4 regions of the Paenibacillus sp. 1SOY10 genome follow, and region 4 is predicted to be linked to each of the others. Evidence: predicted binding sites of a transcription regulator. Region 4 holds the regulator's gene; each other region holds the start of a gene.
The links. Region 4 encodes NrdR, which represses ribonucleotide reductase genes. Its sites were predicted from a motif close to AACACNATATATNGTGTT; they were not measured.

Region 1 (4,215 bases), 390 kb from region 4:
ATGGCAAACACATCAGAGCCCGCTTTGCCGACATTAAGGAAGATTTCCCCCGGCGTGCCGTTCAAATCATTGATCGTAATATAAGCCATCCCGAAGGGAGTATTCAGCTTATACGTAGCTCCCTGCAACACTTGCGGCCGGCGCTTGTACGGGGTGCTGGACGATCTGGACAACCCGGACGGTGCAAAATTGCTGGGTAATAAGGAATCGCCAGGTTCCGGCTCCGCCTTGGTATCAGCTTGCTCCATGGTCCCAACCTCGTTGACTGATGGTAGCTCTGCCTCTTCCGCCTTCGCTTCCTTCTTCTCCGTTTGCAATACCTGTACATCCCGACTGCCATCGCGGTAAATCGTCACACCCTTACAGCCCAAATCAAAGGCCAGCTCGTACAATCGTTTCGTCTCTTCCACCGTGAAGTCCGCTGGACAATTTGCCGTCTTGGAGATTGAGCTGTCTACCCAGCGCTGAATCGCTGCCTGCACGCGGATATGATCCTCGGCGGATAGACTCATGGCTGTAACATAATAGTCCGGCAACTCCTCTCCCGGATGGGCATCCATCCATTCCTGAGCGATCGGCACGAATTGCTCGTCGAAGCCAAGGCGACTCTGGCGATAATATTTGAACGCAAAATACGGTTCAATGCCTGTTGAAGTACCAACCATCGTTCCCGTACTGCCGGTGGGCGCTTGGGTAATGATGGTAACGTTCCGAATGCCCTGCTGGCGAATCGCCTCCCCAACCTCGGGGTATACCTCCGTCATCACCTTCATAAATCCACTCTGCAAATAAGGGTCAGCCTCAAATGCCGGGAAAGAACCTTTCTCCGCAGCAATATCTGAAGAAGCCAGGTAGGCCTCCCGAGCGATAAACCCATACAGCTTATCCAGAAATTCCAGGGATTCCGGGCTACCGTATCGGATGTTCAGCTTGATCATCAGTTCGGCCAGTCCCATTGTCCCCAGACCAATACGTCGTTCATGCTTCTGATTTTTTTCATTTTCCTCAAAATGATAAGGCGTCTTATTGATTACATTGTCTAGGAAGCGGACCGAATAACGGGTCGTCGTCGCCAAATCCTCCCAATCCACATCGTGGTTCGCCTCGTCATAGAACCGGGATAAATTCATCGCGGACAGATTGCAGACACCCCAACCTGGCAAGCCCTGCTCGCCGCACGGGTTCGTACAAATAATCGGGTTAAAGTACCAGCTATTTGACATCTGATTGTAATACTCCATAAATACGACGCCTGGCTCCGCGGACTTCCAGGCCGATTCGATAATCGTATGCCAAATCTCCCGTGCCTTGACCGTACGATAATGGTTTACCCGTCGGCCCGCCGCCTTCCACTTATCGAGATCACCGTCCCAGACGTCATTGTAATCTTCATCGGTTGTGTCCGGGAAGACCAGTTCCCAATCCAGATCTTCCTTCACCGCCTTCATAAATGCATTACTCACGCAGACAGACAAATTCGCATTCGTCACCTGTCCCATCGTCTGCTTGACCGTGATAAAGTCCAGCACATCTGGATGCCAGTCGTTGATCATCAGCATTAGCGCCCCCCGGCGACTGCCGCCCTGCTCAATCAGCCCTGTCGTATAGCTGAACAGCCCTCCCCAGGATACAGCACCGCTTGATGAGCCGTTCACGCCCTTCACCACTGCTCGCCGCGGTCGCAAAGAGCTTAAATTGATACCAACACCGCCTCCGCGAGCCATAATCTCCGTCATTTCCGACAATGTCTCCATGATCCCGCCTCGGCTATCTTTAGGGGATGGGATGACATAACAATTAAATAAGGTAAGCTCGTCGCTGGCCCCCGCTCCGGCAGCAATCCGGCCCCCCGGTACCAGCTTCCAATCATCCAGGATATGCCGGAATTTGGTCTCCCATTCTTGCTGGAGTTCCGGTGTTGCCTCCACCGAGGCCATAGCGTTCGCCAGGCGATCCCACATTTCCTCCGGCGTCTTCTCTATATTCAGCGTCAGCTTCTCCACATCCGTCTCCACCAGTTCCCCGGTGCGGGTCCGAACCGTCGCCATAAGTCCTTCCCGGGCGACAATCTCCCCAACTTCCTTCGTTGGGAATTTCGGATCGTCCTTCGTCAGCACAAGAACCACATCGCCCACCTTGGCGTGACTGGGGTCCGGATTTTTCCACGCGTAACGATCCAGAAATATTTTCTCGCTTAAGCCTTCCAAGCGTTGTTTTGGCACAGGAATCTGGTTCACCTATAAACACCCTCCTTGATAAATTGCCATACTTATAGAAATTAAGATCAGCCAGCAATTAAGATCATCATATGTAAAAAAACACAATATATTGTGTGTAATCACTATTATACTACACTATATATTGTTGTCATTGGAGAAAGAAGCGATTTTTCCGGCTTGTACTGAAATACACGCTGGCCTAGTAGCCGTTTCCTCCCGTTTTCTCAGATTTCGTTCTTCTCAAGCTGAGCTTAGCTTCCCCGCTGCCTGCTGCCCACATGCAAACAGACGGATAACCGAGCGATTTACGTTCAAGGTTATGAACCCCCTCTTTTTCGTCCATACTACACCTACATCTGCCATCCGTCAGAACAAACACACAAGCTATAAATCTTGTTTCATTTTAAAAAGTTTAGGTGAATACGCACCATAAGGGAGGTTATCCATCTTGAATCCGCATCCCCCTAGCCCCAAGGATAGCTCCGTAACGGAGCAGGCCACAAATACCCGTCTTTCCCCCGAGTTTGACCGTAACTGGTTCAGTGAATTAACAACTCGGCAGCAGAAGGGTGGCCCTTGGGACGACTGGAAATTGTTTAACCTTGCCCTTAAGGCCGAAACGGCCTCACTCGTCACTAGCTTTGAAGAGATGCAATGCCTGAAGCATTTGCAGGAAGTGACCCCCCTGCCACATCAGACGGAAACCGCACGCAAAGTGCTGTTTGAAATGCGTGGACGCGCCATTCTCGCTGATGAGGTGGGGCTGGGTAAGACGATTGAAGCGGGTTTGATTTTGAAGGAATATATCATACGCGGACTCGTTCGCAAAATATTGATTCTTGTTCCCGCATCCCTGGTCCTCCAATGGGTACGAGAGCTGAACCAGAAGTTCGGCATTCCTGCGGTGGCACAGAAGAAGGAGCATTCCTGGCAAAATGACGTTGTCGTTGCTTCCATGGACACGGCCAAGCGCGACCCGCATAAGAGCATTCTGCTCAGTCAGGAATACGACATGCTAATCGTCGATGAAGCCCACAAGCTGAAAAACAAGAATACCACCAATTACCAGCTCATGCTGCAATTACGCAAGAAATACTGTCTGCTGCTCACCGCTACTCCGGTTCAGAACGATTTGAGCGAGCTTTTCAACCTGATTACGCTGCTCAAGCCGGGCCAGCTTGGTGGACATAGCGACTTCTCGGCGAACTTCGTCGTTGATAAGCGGCTGCCCAAGAATGAGGGTCAGTTGAAGGACGAATTGTCCAAAGTAATGATCCGAAATCGTCGGGGCGACGGTCAGCTTGAATTCACCAAACGGATCGTTCGGAATATCGATGTGGAGCTCTCGCAGGAAGAGAAGAAGCTCTACGCCGGGGTGACCTCCTTCGTTAAGGATCAATACCATGCCGCTGGCGGTGATATGAACAGCATGTTGTCGCTTGTCACCTTGCAGCGGGAAGTATGCAGCAGCCGGGACGCCGTGTTCGTTACCCTGGTTAATCTCTCGAAGAAGCTCGACCCCGACTCTCCGATTCGGGATCGGATCTGGGAGCTGGTGGACCTCATTCGACAGATTGGGGCCAATAGCAAGGCCGAGAAGACCATGGAACTGGTGAGGGAAATGAACGACAAGGTTATTGTCTTCACCGAATACCGGGCCACTCAAGAATATTTGTTAAAATACTTCCGCGATCGCGGCATGACGGCTGTGCCTTACCGAGGTGGCATGAATCGCGGTAAGAAGGATTGGATGATGGACCTCTTCCGAGGCCGGGCGCAGGTCATGATTGCTACGGAAGCCGGAGGCGAAGGCATTAACCTGCAATTCTGCCACCATATGATCAACTTCGATCTACCCTGGAACCCGATGCGGGTTGAACAGCGAATCGGAAGGGTCCATCGGCTGGGCCAGACGCAGGACGTCAAGATCTACAACTTGTCCACGCAGGGAACAATTGAAGAGCATATTCTCCATCTACTGCATGAGAAGATCAAT
Region 2 (4,215 bases), on a different contig from region 4:
TTCCTTTGTCAAATTTTTACTTTTCTCTGTATGGATTTTATAAGGAATATTTGTTTTCTCTATTACATCAGCTACTTCTTTAATTAATTGTTTCTGTACTTGGTTTGAAGGAGTTTGAAAGTAATATGTAATTTCAATTCCATAATTTTGAATCTGAGGGCCATTCGCAAAAATAATGATATATAGGACAAAATTTACAACTAAAAAATTACGAGATATTTTCTTTCTCAATATAAAAAGCAAAATAATATAAAACATTAAAATAACCAAACTGATTAATAAATAGAACACTGAAGCCTTTTTTGTGCTATTCCAACCAAACACTCCAACAAAGGCCAAGAAATTAACAATAGCTATTAAAAATGTTCCTAGTAATAAAAAAAATTTTTTTATCATGCCCACTCACCTCAGAATTTATTAGTTTTTTTATACTCCCTCCCTAATTAAGAAACAACTAAAATAGAACTCACTTTAGCCCTAGTATAATAGACACAGAAAGTCGAATGCTGTCGTTTGGTGGAACTATAACTAGAACAATTGGGAATAGTGACAGAAAACAAAAAAATGAAACTTCAGGCCTTAGTAGAATTGGCCCTTCTAATACAAACAAACGCGGCCCCCGGAAACCCCGGAGGCCGCGCTACACTTGACTTAATAAGGATGCTGGTGAAGGGAATTGAACCCCCGGCCTACGCATTACGAGTGCGTTGCTCTACCCCTGAGCTACACCAGCAAGTCATTTTTGCGAACAGGAATTATTATAACTCGTTTTGTGAATATTGCAAGCCTAATTTAATGGGTATGGCTTGGTACAGCAACAAGCGTCTGGCTTACCCAGGAGAGCTACAGCTTCTCCCGCACCGAACGCAGCTTCTGCTCTGATGAGCTTGCCTTGTCGCGGCGGTCGTCAATTTTGACAGAGGTGGATACCCGGCCTGCCCCGGAATGGAATGGTGCTTCATGAATGGCCCGAATGGCGGCGAACACCTCATCCAGTGGCCCTTCAATAATGGTGCTCATTGAGGTTAACGTATACGAAATCCCCGCCTGCTTCTCTAAAACATGCTGCAACTCGGCTACATAACTACTAAGACTCGTACTCCCCGTCCCGATGGGAATAACAGTTACTTCAGCAATCGCCATCCGTACCCTCTCCTTTTGGCTTCTTTACTATACCCATTTTAGCAATCCTCCCACCATAATTCCAGGCTCTATGATGATAGCGCTTCAGCCTTGCTACTATGCCCATCCCACACTCAACAGATTCTTAAGACCTACATTTAGAACCAAGGTCCTGGTCAAAGAAAATTCACAACTTTCGCCTCCTCCCCACTGACCGCATCAGTATTGGGATTGGCGATTTTCATGACTTTTTCGTGCATTTTCACATCCTTAAATCTCGTTTACAAACACAACATCTTGGGCTATTCTAAAAACATCGCAACAAAATATAGTATACATACAAGCCTTACGGCACATATATGGATATTTCTCGCAGCACACAAAGGCATATCAACTTAACCCGTTGAGATGCCTTTTCATAAGAGGTAGTTCAAAGAGTCGTCTTTCCAGAACGAAGCAATTTCTGCTATCTCAAGAACTAAAAACTCAGTTAACAGGGAGGAGAAGCGTGCTATGGCTTTATTGAATCAGACCTATACGAGCCAGGACATCATGCTGGACGAAGTCATTGAACTAGGTGAGGAAATCATTCAAAGCCGGAACCTGGAGGTTCTGCGCGAGAATGCCAATTTGAATGGAGAAAGCTTCTCCGGCAAAATGAGCAAGCTCGGCAGTGAATATGCCAAGTGGTATGCTAACCATTTTGTGATGCCAGGCCGCGTGGTACAAGCCATTCAGGACAATATCGTCTATGTCCACGATCTCGACCAATATGCCATAGGCACGACAAACTGTATCTTTATTCCGTTTGATAAGCTCCTTCGCGAGGGCTTCAACACGGGCAACGGCAGTGTTCGTCCACCAACCTCCATAATGACGGCGATGGCGCTGGTCGCAATTATTTTCCAGTCCCAGCAAAATTCACAGTACGGCGGTGTGTCGGCCAACAAGCTGGATTATGATCTGGCTCCTTACGTCGCCAAATCCTTCAGCAAATATTTCCGTAAAGGTCTGGAGTATTTCGAGGAAAACCTCGCAGATGCTGACTTGGGCGAGATTACGATGAGCCGCTTGGACCTGCAAGAACAGTTGCCTAGAACGTTTAAATATGCCCTGAAGGAAACGGAAATTGAAACGCTGCAAGCGGCGGAAAGTCTGGTGCATAACCTGAACACGATGTCGAGCCGGGCTGGAGGACAGATTCCTTTTACCAGCATTAACTATGGGACCTGCACGTCACCAGAAGGTCAGCTCGTCATTCGTTCCCTGCTGGACGCTACGATTCGTGGCTTGGGTAGCGGAGAGACGCCAATTTTCCCGATTCAAATCTTCAAATGCAAACAGGGCGTTAATCAAAATCCGGGTGAGCCCAACTACGCCTTGTTCCTTAAAGCCGCAGAATGCTCAGCCAAGCGTTTGTATCCGAACTTCGCCAATCTGGATGCTCCGCTCAATCTCATGTATTACGATCCGGCCAACCCGGACACGGAATTTGCCACGATGGGCTGCCGCACGCGGGTGCTGGCGGACCGATTTGGACGGAACCATTTGTCCGGCAAGGGGAACCTCTCCTTTAACACCCTGAATCTGGTCAAGCTGGGGCTGGAGCATGGTATCGCTTTAGGCAAACGCAAAACGGCAGACGAACGCGGCTTTTACCGCGAACTGACCCACTATATGGACATCGCCTTGGAAGGACTGCTGCATCGCTTCCAGATTCAAGCCTCCCAGAAGGCCAAGGCTTCTGACTTTATGATGCGGGAAGGCGTATGGGAAGGCGGCGAACAACTCGGTTCTGAAGATACGGTAGGCGAGTTGCTCAAGCATGGCAGCCTGTCCATCGGGTTCATCGGCTTGGCCGAATGCATGAAGGCTATGTATGGCAAGCATCATGGGGAAGATGAAGAAGTCTACCAGAAAGCCTATGATATCATCGCTTATATGCGCCGTTATTGCGATGAGCAAGGCGAACGCCACAATTTAAACATTACGTTATTTGCTACGCCCGCTGAAGGGCTGTCCGGTAAATTTACCAAACGCGATCATGCGGTATACGGTACGGTTCCCGGTGTGGTAGATCGCGAGTATTACACGAACTCGTTCCACATTCCGGTATACTACAACCTGAGCGCGGCCCGGAAGATCGAGCTGGAAGCCAAATTCCATGATCTGTGCAACGCCGGTGCGATCTCTTATATTGAACTGAACGGCAATGCCCGGAGCAATCCGGCTGCCTTCCTCAAGATTATTCAATATGCGCTCGAGCAGCAGGTTAGCTATTTTAGCATCAATCACCCGATCGATCGTTGCTCAGCATGCGGCTACGAAGGCATTATCGGGGCGAACTGTCCATCCTGCGCAGCTCATGAGAATGACGTCCATATTCGCCGTCTACGCCGGGTAACGGGCTACTTGACCGGGGATTTCCAGACACGGTTCAATGCAGCCAAGCAAGCGGAGGTTCGGGACCGCGTGAAGCACGACGCATGAACATTTGTGGATATTACCCGGAATCAATTAATGAAGGTGAAGGCTTAAGGGCTGCTATCTTCATCAGCGGCTGTCGCCACTACTGCAAGGGTTGTTTTAGCCCCAAGACATGGAATTTTGATTATGGCGAGCCGTTTACACCGGAGCGAGAAGCAGAAATTATCGACGACATCAAGCACAATCCCTTGCTGAGTGGTCTATCGATCCTGGGGGGCGATCCTTTCTTCTCCTCTGCCGAGGTGAGTGGATTTATCGATCGACTGGTCGCGGCAACCGGACCCATTTCTATATGGATTTATACTGGTTATACGTATGAGGAATTGCTAGCGCGTCCTGACTCTGATGAATATGAGCTACTACGACGCTGCGAGGTACTGGTGGATGGACGGTTTGAGGAAGCGAAACGTGACCCTTCTCTACTCTATTGTGGCAGCTCCAATCAGCGATTGATTGATATTCAGCAAAGTCTGCGTCATGGGCAGGTTGTTTTATGGGAGTCTATCCTTTCATTTTAAGTTGCAAAAGCCTGCATCCAATCGGATGCAGGCTTTTTTGTGGGCATATCCCCAATCTAGGAGAGCGATGCAGCGAAAGCTGCCTTAA
Region 3 (4,215 bases), on a different contig from region 4:
TTGGTCAGGATGCCTCTATCGTTTCGGTCACCTTTGACCCAGAGCGGGATACGCTTGACAGCTTGCAGGCTTTTGGTGATAAGTTTAAGGCGGATTATAGTGGTTGGTACTTCCTGCGGGGGGACCAGCAGCAAACGTTCGACTTGGCCATGGACTCATTCAAAATATTGATTGATCAGGACCAGGACGGAAACTTCGTGCATATGGACCTGATTGGCTTGGTTGATCGCAAAGGGCAACTTCGTGCGATCTATCGGCCGGAAGCAACGCCACAGGAAATTGCTGATGGAGTTATGGGTTTAGTGCGGGAATAACTGAATAGCAGGTGGTTGAACCTGACTAGAAGGCCGGTGGAGGGTATAGAATATACTCCTCCAGCCCGGCCTTTTCCAGTTGGGCAATAATATATTCTTCCGGCGTCCCCTCCACCCCGGCATAACCTCGGCGGGTATAGATTTGCTGGGCCTCAGGAAAGGCGTCGCGGAGCACCCCGCGGATTCGTTTGCCGGAGGGGTCGTTATCGAGGAATAGATACACCTCATCGTCCGCCACCTGTTTGCGCAGCTTGTCCAGCTTCTCGCTGTTCAGCGTACCAAAGGTGCAGTGAATACGGACATCCTCGGTCACCAAGCGACGCACCTTGCTGCGGTCATTTTTCCCTTCTACAATAATGCTGATATTCAAGCTAAAGTCACCTCAAAATAGTTTAGTTATGGAGCTATGCGGCTATGGCCTTAGTTTATACTGCCGTCAGGTAGCGATGCAAAGCCGGGGGCTTTCTACATCTTCCCTCATTGCGTTATAATCTATAAAGTACAGTGGGGAAGATTCACTGAAGCAAAAAAGACAGAAGAAAGTGGGTAGCTTGTGGAGGACTTGATATTATGGTTTAAGTATTTAATTTTAGGGGCTGTCCAGGGAGCGACAGAACCCATCCCGGTCTCGTCCAGCGGCCATGTCATTATCGCCAAGAAGCTGATGGGTATTGCAAACGAAGGCCTTTCCTTTGAAATTCTGACAAATACGGCATCACTACTGGCTATCATGTTTATTTACCGTCAGGATATCGCCAGATTGTTTGTAAACGGCCTGGGTTATCTCAGAACACGTAAACCTGAGTACAAATCGGACTTTATGTTTATCATTTACATTATCATTGGTACTCTTCCAGCCGTCATCGTTGGTATGTTGTTCAAGGATCAAATCGAAACCGTATTCTCTTCGGTTCACACGGTAGCGATTGCTCTGTTGGTCACAGGAGCAGCGTTATGGATCATTCGTAACCTCAGGGGGAGAAAGCGGGACGGCGATTTATCGGCCAAGGACGCGTTACTGGTGGGCCTTGGACAAGCCATTGCCCTGATTCCAGGCATCAGCCGTTCAGGGGCAACGATTATTTCCTCCATTGCGGTGGGAATGAAGCAGGATACTGCCTTGAGATTTTCGTTCATGCTGTACATTCCGGTCAGCCTGGGCGGATTGGTGCTGGGAATTTCCGATATTGCCAGCGATTCGGCCGGCTCGGCGTTATTCATGCCTTACCTTATTGCTTTTTTAACCACAATGGTCGTTACTTATTTTGCTATGAAGTGGTTCATGAACATTATGGCTAAAGGGAATTTGAAATATTTTGCCTATTACTGTTTTGTTGTGGGGATCTTGTTGCTCGTCTTCCAACTGTAGAGTTTGTTGGCAAGTTTTATTTGACAAAAAGCGCCTCTTGTTGCAGGGGTGCTTTTTTGTGTGTAAAGAGTTTTATCTCAAAATTAAAGAAAAATTTTTAAAAAAATAATTATCAACAAGCTTAAGCAGCAGCAGATGCTTGTCTGATGCGAGGTTGGCGAATTTTCCACATTATCCACAAGTGGGACAAGCTGCATTTAGGTGTTTTTCAGGATTGACAATACTATATATAGGTATTAAATTAATTAAATACAACAATATGTTGTTTCAAACCGTGTTTTAACGGAATATATAGTTATAGACGAAATGATAGGAAAAGTGAGGGAGTAACGATGCTGATTGCGTACGATTCCAAAACGGGCAATGTAAAACGGTTCATTCAAAAGCTGGGTTATCCTGCGGTGCAGATCAATGAGGGCATGACGCTGGAAGAGCCATTTGTGCTGATTACATATACGACCGGGTTTGGACAGGTACCTACGAAAGTGTCGGCTTTTCTGGAGAATAATTATAAGCGGCTGCTTGGCGTAGCTGCCAGCGGCAACCGTAATTGGGGCGAGAAGTTTGCGAAGAGCGCGGATTTGATCTCGGAGCGCTATCAGGTGCCTATCGTGGCCAAATTCGAACTTTCTGGAACCAAGCGGGATGCGGAAAATTTTATGCAGGAGGTGAGCCGGGTTGCGGCATATTGAACTTAACAACTTATTGATGCAACGGGACGCAGACGGGTTCTTCCAGTTGGATAAGGACCGGGAAGCTGTTGCCGAATTTATGGAGGAAGTAGCGCGTAAGAGCATGACCTTCCTGACTGCCACCGACAAGGTGCGTTATATGATTGATAATGACTACTACGAGAATGTGTTTAACCAATATACGGCTGAGGAAGTCGAGCGTGTATACAACATCACCCACAGCTATAATTTTGAGTTTCCTTCTTATATGGCAGCATCCAAATTTTATAACGATTACGCCTTGAAAACGAATGACAAATCGATGTTTCTGGAACATTATCCCGATCGGGTGGCCATCGTGGCACTTTACTTGGGACGGGGAAATGCAGATACAGCCAGCTTGCTGGCACGTTCTATGATGGAGCAACGGCTTCAACCCGCGACTCCAACGTTCCTTAATGCAGGTAAAAGCCGTCGCGGCGAGATGGTCTCCTGCTTCCTGCTGGAGATGGATGATTCTTTGAATTCAATCAACTATGTGCTGAATACATGCATGCAGTTGTCCAAGATTGGCGGCGGTGTAGCGGTTAACCTGTCGAAGCTACGTGGACGTGGTGAGGCTATCAAAGGCGTTGAGGGTGCCGCCAAGGGCATTATGCCGGTTCTGAAGCTGATGGAGGATGCTTTCTCCTATGCGGATCAAATGGGACAACGCAAGGGCTCTGGTGCCGGATATTACAATATCTTTGGCTGGGACGTTGCGGAATTCCTCGATAGCAAAAAAATTAACGCTGATGAGCGGATTCGCCTTAAGACGCTCTCCATCGGACTGATTGTACCGAATCGGTTCTACGAGCTAGCCAAGGCTAACGAGCCGCTTCATGTATTTGGCCCTTACAGTGTATATAAAGCCTATGGTACGCATCTGGATGACATGGATCTTGATGTAATGTATGACACGCTGCTTGCTGATAATCGGGTTAAGAAAAGAAAGCTGATGAGCGCGCGGGACATGCTGACCAAGATTGCGATGACTCAGTTGGAGTCCGGTTATCCATATATTATGAACAAGAGTAATGCGAACAATCAGCATGCCTTGAAGCGAATAGGACAAGTGAAGATGTCCAACCTGTGCACAGAGATCTTCCAACTGCAAGAAACATCGGAGATTCTGGACTATGGTCAGCAAGACAAGATTCGCCGTGATATTAGCTGTAATCTGGCATCCTTGAACATTGTGAATGTGATGGAACGGAAGAAAATTCGCGAGTCTGTGCATGAGGGTATGGTCGCATTGACTGCGGTCAGCGACATGACGAGCGTATCCAATGCTCCGGGTGTAGCCAAGGCAAATCGGGAAATGCATTCCGTAGGACTCGGTGTTATGAACCTGCATGGCTACTTGGCGAAAAACAAGATTCCTTACGAAAGTGAAACTGCGCGGGACTTTGCTCGTACCTTCTTCATGATGATGAACTACTACTCGCTGGAGAAGAGTATGGAGATCGCGACGCAGACCGGTCAAATCTTCGCAGGCTTCGAGGAATCGGAATATGCGACAGGTGAATACTTCAATCGTTATTTGAACACGGACTATCGTCCACTTACCGAACGGGCAGCCGGGCTGTTCGCCGGAATGGAGATTCCATCGCCGCAAGATTGGGCGAAGCTGAAAGAAAACGTGATGAAGCATGGACTGTACCATGCCTATCGGTTGGCTATTGCGCCAACGGCTAGCATCTCGTACATTCAAAATGCCACCTCGAGCGTTATGCCTGTGGTAGAGCAAATTGAAACCCGGACTTATGCTAATTCGACTACTTATTATCCGATGCCTTATCTAAGTGCAGAGAATATTTTC
Region 4 (4,215 bases):
CGCCTCTTATCCTGCTAATATGATGTTTGTCGCGTAATCTTATTTCGTAATGTTGCCGTCAACATCACGTTTAACTTGCATTTTGCTTGCCGGAATGTAGCCAAGTTCTACTACATCGTTATCTTGTACTTCAGGAGAGATCATGAAGTCCAGGAATGCCTTAGCCACTTCGTTTGGCTCGCCCTTCGTGTACATATGTTGGTAAGCCCATACTGGATAGCTACCGTTGGTTACATTTTCTTCGTTGGCTTCTACGCCTTCGTATTTGACAACCTTAACGCTATCGTCCAGGTAGGACAAGGCAAGGTATCCAATGGCTCCCGGTGTTTCGCCAACGAGCTTCTTAACTGTGCCGGAAGAATCCTCTTGGATCGAACCTGGAAGGTCGTCTGTTTTTGTACCCAAAGCGTATTTCTCAAATGTAGCGCGAGTACCGGAGCTAGAAGGACGGTTGATGATTTGGATCGCTTGATCCGGGCCACCAACTTCTTTCCAGTTCGTTACTTTACCCGTGAAGATTTGTACCAATTGATCTTTGGTCAGGTCGTCAACCGTGATGTCTGGGTTGATAACAGCAGCCATAGCTACAACGGCAACTTGATGGTCAACCAGCTCAGCCGCAGCAGCTTCATCCAGCTTCTCTTCAGCAAATACGTCGGAGTTACCGATATCAGCTTGTCCGCCAGATACTTGCGTCAGGCCAGTACCGCTACCGCCGCCTTGAACTTGTATAGAAACGTTAGGGTTTGCATCCATAAATTTCTTTGAAGCTTCATCTACCAATGGTTGAAGGGCCGAAGAGCCTACTGCCAGAAGAGATCCAGACAAATCTGATGTTTTCTGTTCTTCACCGCCTGCATTGTTTGGTGCAGCTTCATTCGTGGATCCGCCGTTTGATCCGGAAGTGTTGTTTGGCGCTGCAGTGTTTTGACCACATGCGGCCAGTGTCAAGCTCAGTACCAAAGTCAAAACCAAAAGCATACTCTTTTTCATTGTCTTAGGTATCCCCCTTATTTGTTTTACAACTTGATTATAGGGATCAAAGATCAATCCCGTGTTTTCGTTTTGTAAACTTTGTGTAAAATGATAAACAGTTTTATATCATGTAACTTTCGCATTAACGCAAAAAAATAAACACTCCTTCGCATTTTCGCGAGAAGTGTTTACATTTTGTTTCTATAACTGTGGACAGATATGCTGTACTAATTATCGGTCTCCGTGTTTTTGGACAATAGCCCCTTAAGTTCCTTCATAAACATATTAATGTCTTTAAACTGCCGATATACTGAAGCAAAGCGGACATAAGCCACCTCATCCACAGGATATAGCTGTTCCATAACAAATTCACCAATCTCCCGGCTCTCCACTTCAGCATTAGCAGAATGCATCGAGCGCTCCACCTCGGATACTATGGACTCTAACTGCTCTACCGATACAGGACGCTTCTCACAAGCACGGATTAACCCACGCAACATCTTCTCCCTGCTGAATTCCTCACGACTGCCATCCTTCTTGATGACGATCAAGGGCATCTCCTCGACCATTTCAAAGGTAGTAAAGCGGCGGCTGCATTTCTCACATTCCCGACGGCGGCGAATGGAACGGTTCTCATTTGCGGGTCTTGAATCAAGAACCTTCGTGCCAAAATAGTCGCAATACGGACATCTCAAGCTAGCCTTCCTCCTTTCAAAATGCAATGCTCACACCTATTATAAAATAATACCAATAAATTACTGCACAATTTCGTAATGAAGTCGATAGTCCAGGCACATAATACTGTTACCAACCGCAAGGAGGTGAACAATCGTGGCCCAAAACAATAACTCTTCGAACAATCTGGTGGTTAAACAAGCTTCTGGAGCGTTGGATCAAATGAAATATGAAATCGCTCAGGAACTTGGCATCTCCTTCCCACAAGACGGATATGCCGGCAACCTGACTTCTTACGAAAACGGTTCGATCGGTGGTTACATTACGAAACGTCTGGTAACTATCGCCGAACAACAACTGGCAGGTCAATACAAATAATGCCGGTATGAAAAGAGCATCGATAGCGATCATTCGCTGTTGATGCTTTTTTCTTATGAATGAGGTCTTTAGAAATCATCGTAGATATCTGAATACTGCTTGTAATAATGAGTCACCCGCTGCACATAGTGCCGCGTCTCACCAAACGGAATATCCTTTGACGTCTCCAGCCGGCCATCCCATCTTCCGCTCTTCAACCAGTTCTTCACATTGGTGGGTCCCGCATTGTAAGCTGCGATCATAGCAATCTGATTGCCTTCAAACTGGTCAGACAGCGATTTCAAGTACCAACTGCCTATAGCTATGTTCGTCTCTGTCTCATTGCGGATTTCCTCCAGTGAGGCTTCCGGGAGCTTGGCCATTTCAATGACCCAGTTCGCCGTATCCGGCATGATTTGCATAATACCCAGCGCACCCTTCCGCGACTCGGCTCCCGGCTTATAGTTGCTCTCCACCTTGATGATGGCCGCCACAATAAAAGGGTCAAGCTCATTCACCTGGGCATGTTGGCGAATTTCGCTCTTATAATAGATCGGGTAAAACAACGACAACCACGTAGAATTAAAGAACAGCAGAACAGTAAACCCAAGAAACAATAAAAGCAGCACCCTTTTCTTGCGAAGCCAACTCATATTTGAACCTTGTCCCGCCAAAAACGCTCAATCTGCTGCTCTGTTTGTGCCAATCCTTGACTATTATCAATCAAAATATGCGCCCTCTCCTTCTTCAATTCGATATCCATCTGGGCGTTCAATCGTTGCTCGGCTTGCCATTCCGTCAGCCCATCTCTAGACATTAATCGAGACTTCTGCACTTCTCTGGGTGCATATACCACCATAATTTCTTTATATAAGGACTCGAGCCCCGATTCGTACAGCAGCGGAATATCGGCAACCACCAGTTGTCTGGGATCGGCAGCTTCGCATTGTGCTATCCGCCTTTTCATCTCGGCCCGGATGGCAGGATGGGTCAAATTCTCCAAAGCTTTCCGTTCCTCAGGCTGTGAGAAAATAATCTCCCCCAACTTCTTCCGGTTGAGTGTACCGTCCTGTTGCAGTATGGCTTGTCCGAACCATTCAGCCACAGCAGCCAGCACCGGATGTCCCGGCTCCATCACTTCTCTGGCGATGATATCAGCATCAATGATTACCGCGCCCCGCTGGGCCAGCATTCGGGATACCGTGCTTTTGCCGGTAGCAATTCCTCCGGTCAATCCAATATTCATCCCGGATTACACCTCACACATTGGATTAGCTTGTCAGAGAAGCGAGGGTCTGGCATGCCGGACAATAATGAGTTCCCCGGCCTCCAACCACCGATTTCTCCACCGGGTGACCACAGCGCCGACATTCCTCTCCCTTTCGTCCATAAATTTGCAGGGAATGCTGGAACATCCCCATCTCCCCTTGTCCATTGACATAGGACTTGATGGACGAGCCACCAGCCGCCACCGCTTCTTCCAGAGTGGACACGATAGCCGCATGGAGAGCCCCCAATTCCTCAGAGGAGAGCGCACTGGCTGGCCGCTCGGGATGGATTTTCGCCCGAAACAAGGCTTCATCTACATAAATATTACCCAAACCAACAATATATTCTTGATTGAGTAGTGCAGGCTTGATCTTGGTGTTACGCCGGGAGATAACCTGGCAAAAGGCTTCTAAAGTAAAGTCTCCGTCTAGCGGCTCCAGGCCAAGCTTGGACAAGGGCTTCTCCTTCAGCTCTTCTCCGCCTGCAAAAAGATGCATGGTTCCAAATTGGCGGACATCCTTATAGCGAAGCTGAGTCCCATCCGTGAAGGTGAAGATAACATGGGTATGTTTCTCCACCTGTTCATCGGCCGGATACACGCCATAACGGCCCTCCATCCGTAGATGGGAGACAAGCACCACGCCATCCATAATAATGCGTAGGAACTTGCCTCTCCGTCCAATCTCCGTGATGGTATGGCCGGTCAACTCGGTTTCGAAGCGCCGGATATCATCCGGACGCTGTATAATTCGCGGCAGCAATACCTGCACGGCTTCAATGGTTTTGCCAACCACTAACTGGGTCAGCGTTCTTCTGACTGTCTCGACTTCCGGCAATTCCGGCATGGTTTGACACCTCTAATACTGTAATATTATTGAAAGGGAACTTACTTGGCTTCGTACCAATTCAAGCCACAAGATACCTCGGCTTTGAGCGGAA

Region 1: a site for NrdR is predicted at 2,318-2,335, ahead of AC1VOR_RS03295 (adenosylcobalamin-dependent ribonucleoside-diphosphate reductase). Genes of this name have one in related genera too.
Region 2: a site for NrdR is predicted at 1,409-1,426, ahead of AC1VOR_RS13635 (anaerobic ribonucleoside triphosphate reductase). Genes of this name have one in related genera too.
Region 3: a site for NrdR is predicted at 1,965-1,982, ahead of nrdI (class Ib ribonucleoside-diphosphate reductase assembly flavoprotein NrdI). Genes of this name have one in related genera too.

The regions. Positions count from the first base shown of each region.
Region 1 covers NZ_JBXENK010000001.1:681,258-685,472, forward strand. The annotation lists gene AC1VOR_RS03295 (adenosylcobalamin-dependent ribonucleoside-diphosphate reductase) at 1-2,237, opposite strand, end outside; gene AC1VOR_RS03300 (DEAD/DEAH box helicase) at 2,668-4,215, shown strand, end outside.
Region 2 covers NZ_JBXENK010000004.1:228,560-232,774, forward strand. The annotation lists gene AC1VOR_RS13620 (hypothetical protein) at 1-396, opposite strand, end outside; tRNA gene AC1VOR_RS13625 (tRNA-Thr) at 662-733, opposite strand; gene AC1VOR_RS13630 (MTH1187 family thiamine-binding protein) at 844-1,143, opposite strand; gene AC1VOR_RS13635 (anaerobic ribonucleoside triphosphate reductase) at 1,636-3,612, shown strand; gene nrdG (anaerobic ribonucleoside-triphosphate reductase activating protein) at 3,609-4,127, shown strand; gene AC1VOR_RS13645 (family 20 glycosylhydrolase) at 4,184-4,215, opposite strand, start outside.
Region 3 covers NZ_JBXENK010000011.1:80,398-84,612, reverse strand. The annotation lists gene AC1VOR_RS20060 (SCO family protein) at 1-314, shown strand, start outside; gene AC1VOR_RS20055 (toprim domain-containing protein) at 340-684, opposite strand; gene AC1VOR_RS20050 (undecaprenyl-diphosphate phosphatase) at 868-1,683, shown strand; gene nrdI (class Ib ribonucleoside-diphosphate reductase assembly flavoprotein NrdI) at 2,016-2,375, shown strand; gene nrdE (class 1b ribonucleoside-diphosphate reductase subunit alpha) at 2,362-4,215, shown strand, end outside.
Region 4 covers NZ_JBXENK010000001.1:1,066,723-1,070,937, forward strand. The annotation lists gene AC1VOR_RS04930 (phosphate ABC transporter substrate-binding protein) at 40-993, opposite strand; gene nrdR (transcriptional regulator NrdR) at 1,203-1,670, opposite strand; gene AC1VOR_RS04940 (alpha/beta-type small acid-soluble spore protein) at 1,807-2,028, shown strand; gene AC1VOR_RS04945 (lytic transglycosylase domain-containing protein) at 2,097-2,660, opposite strand; gene coaE (dephospho-CoA kinase) at 2,657-3,253, opposite strand; gene mutM (DNA-formamidopyrimidine glycosylase) at 3,279-4,121, opposite strand; gene polA (DNA polymerase I) at 4,163-4,215, opposite strand, start outside.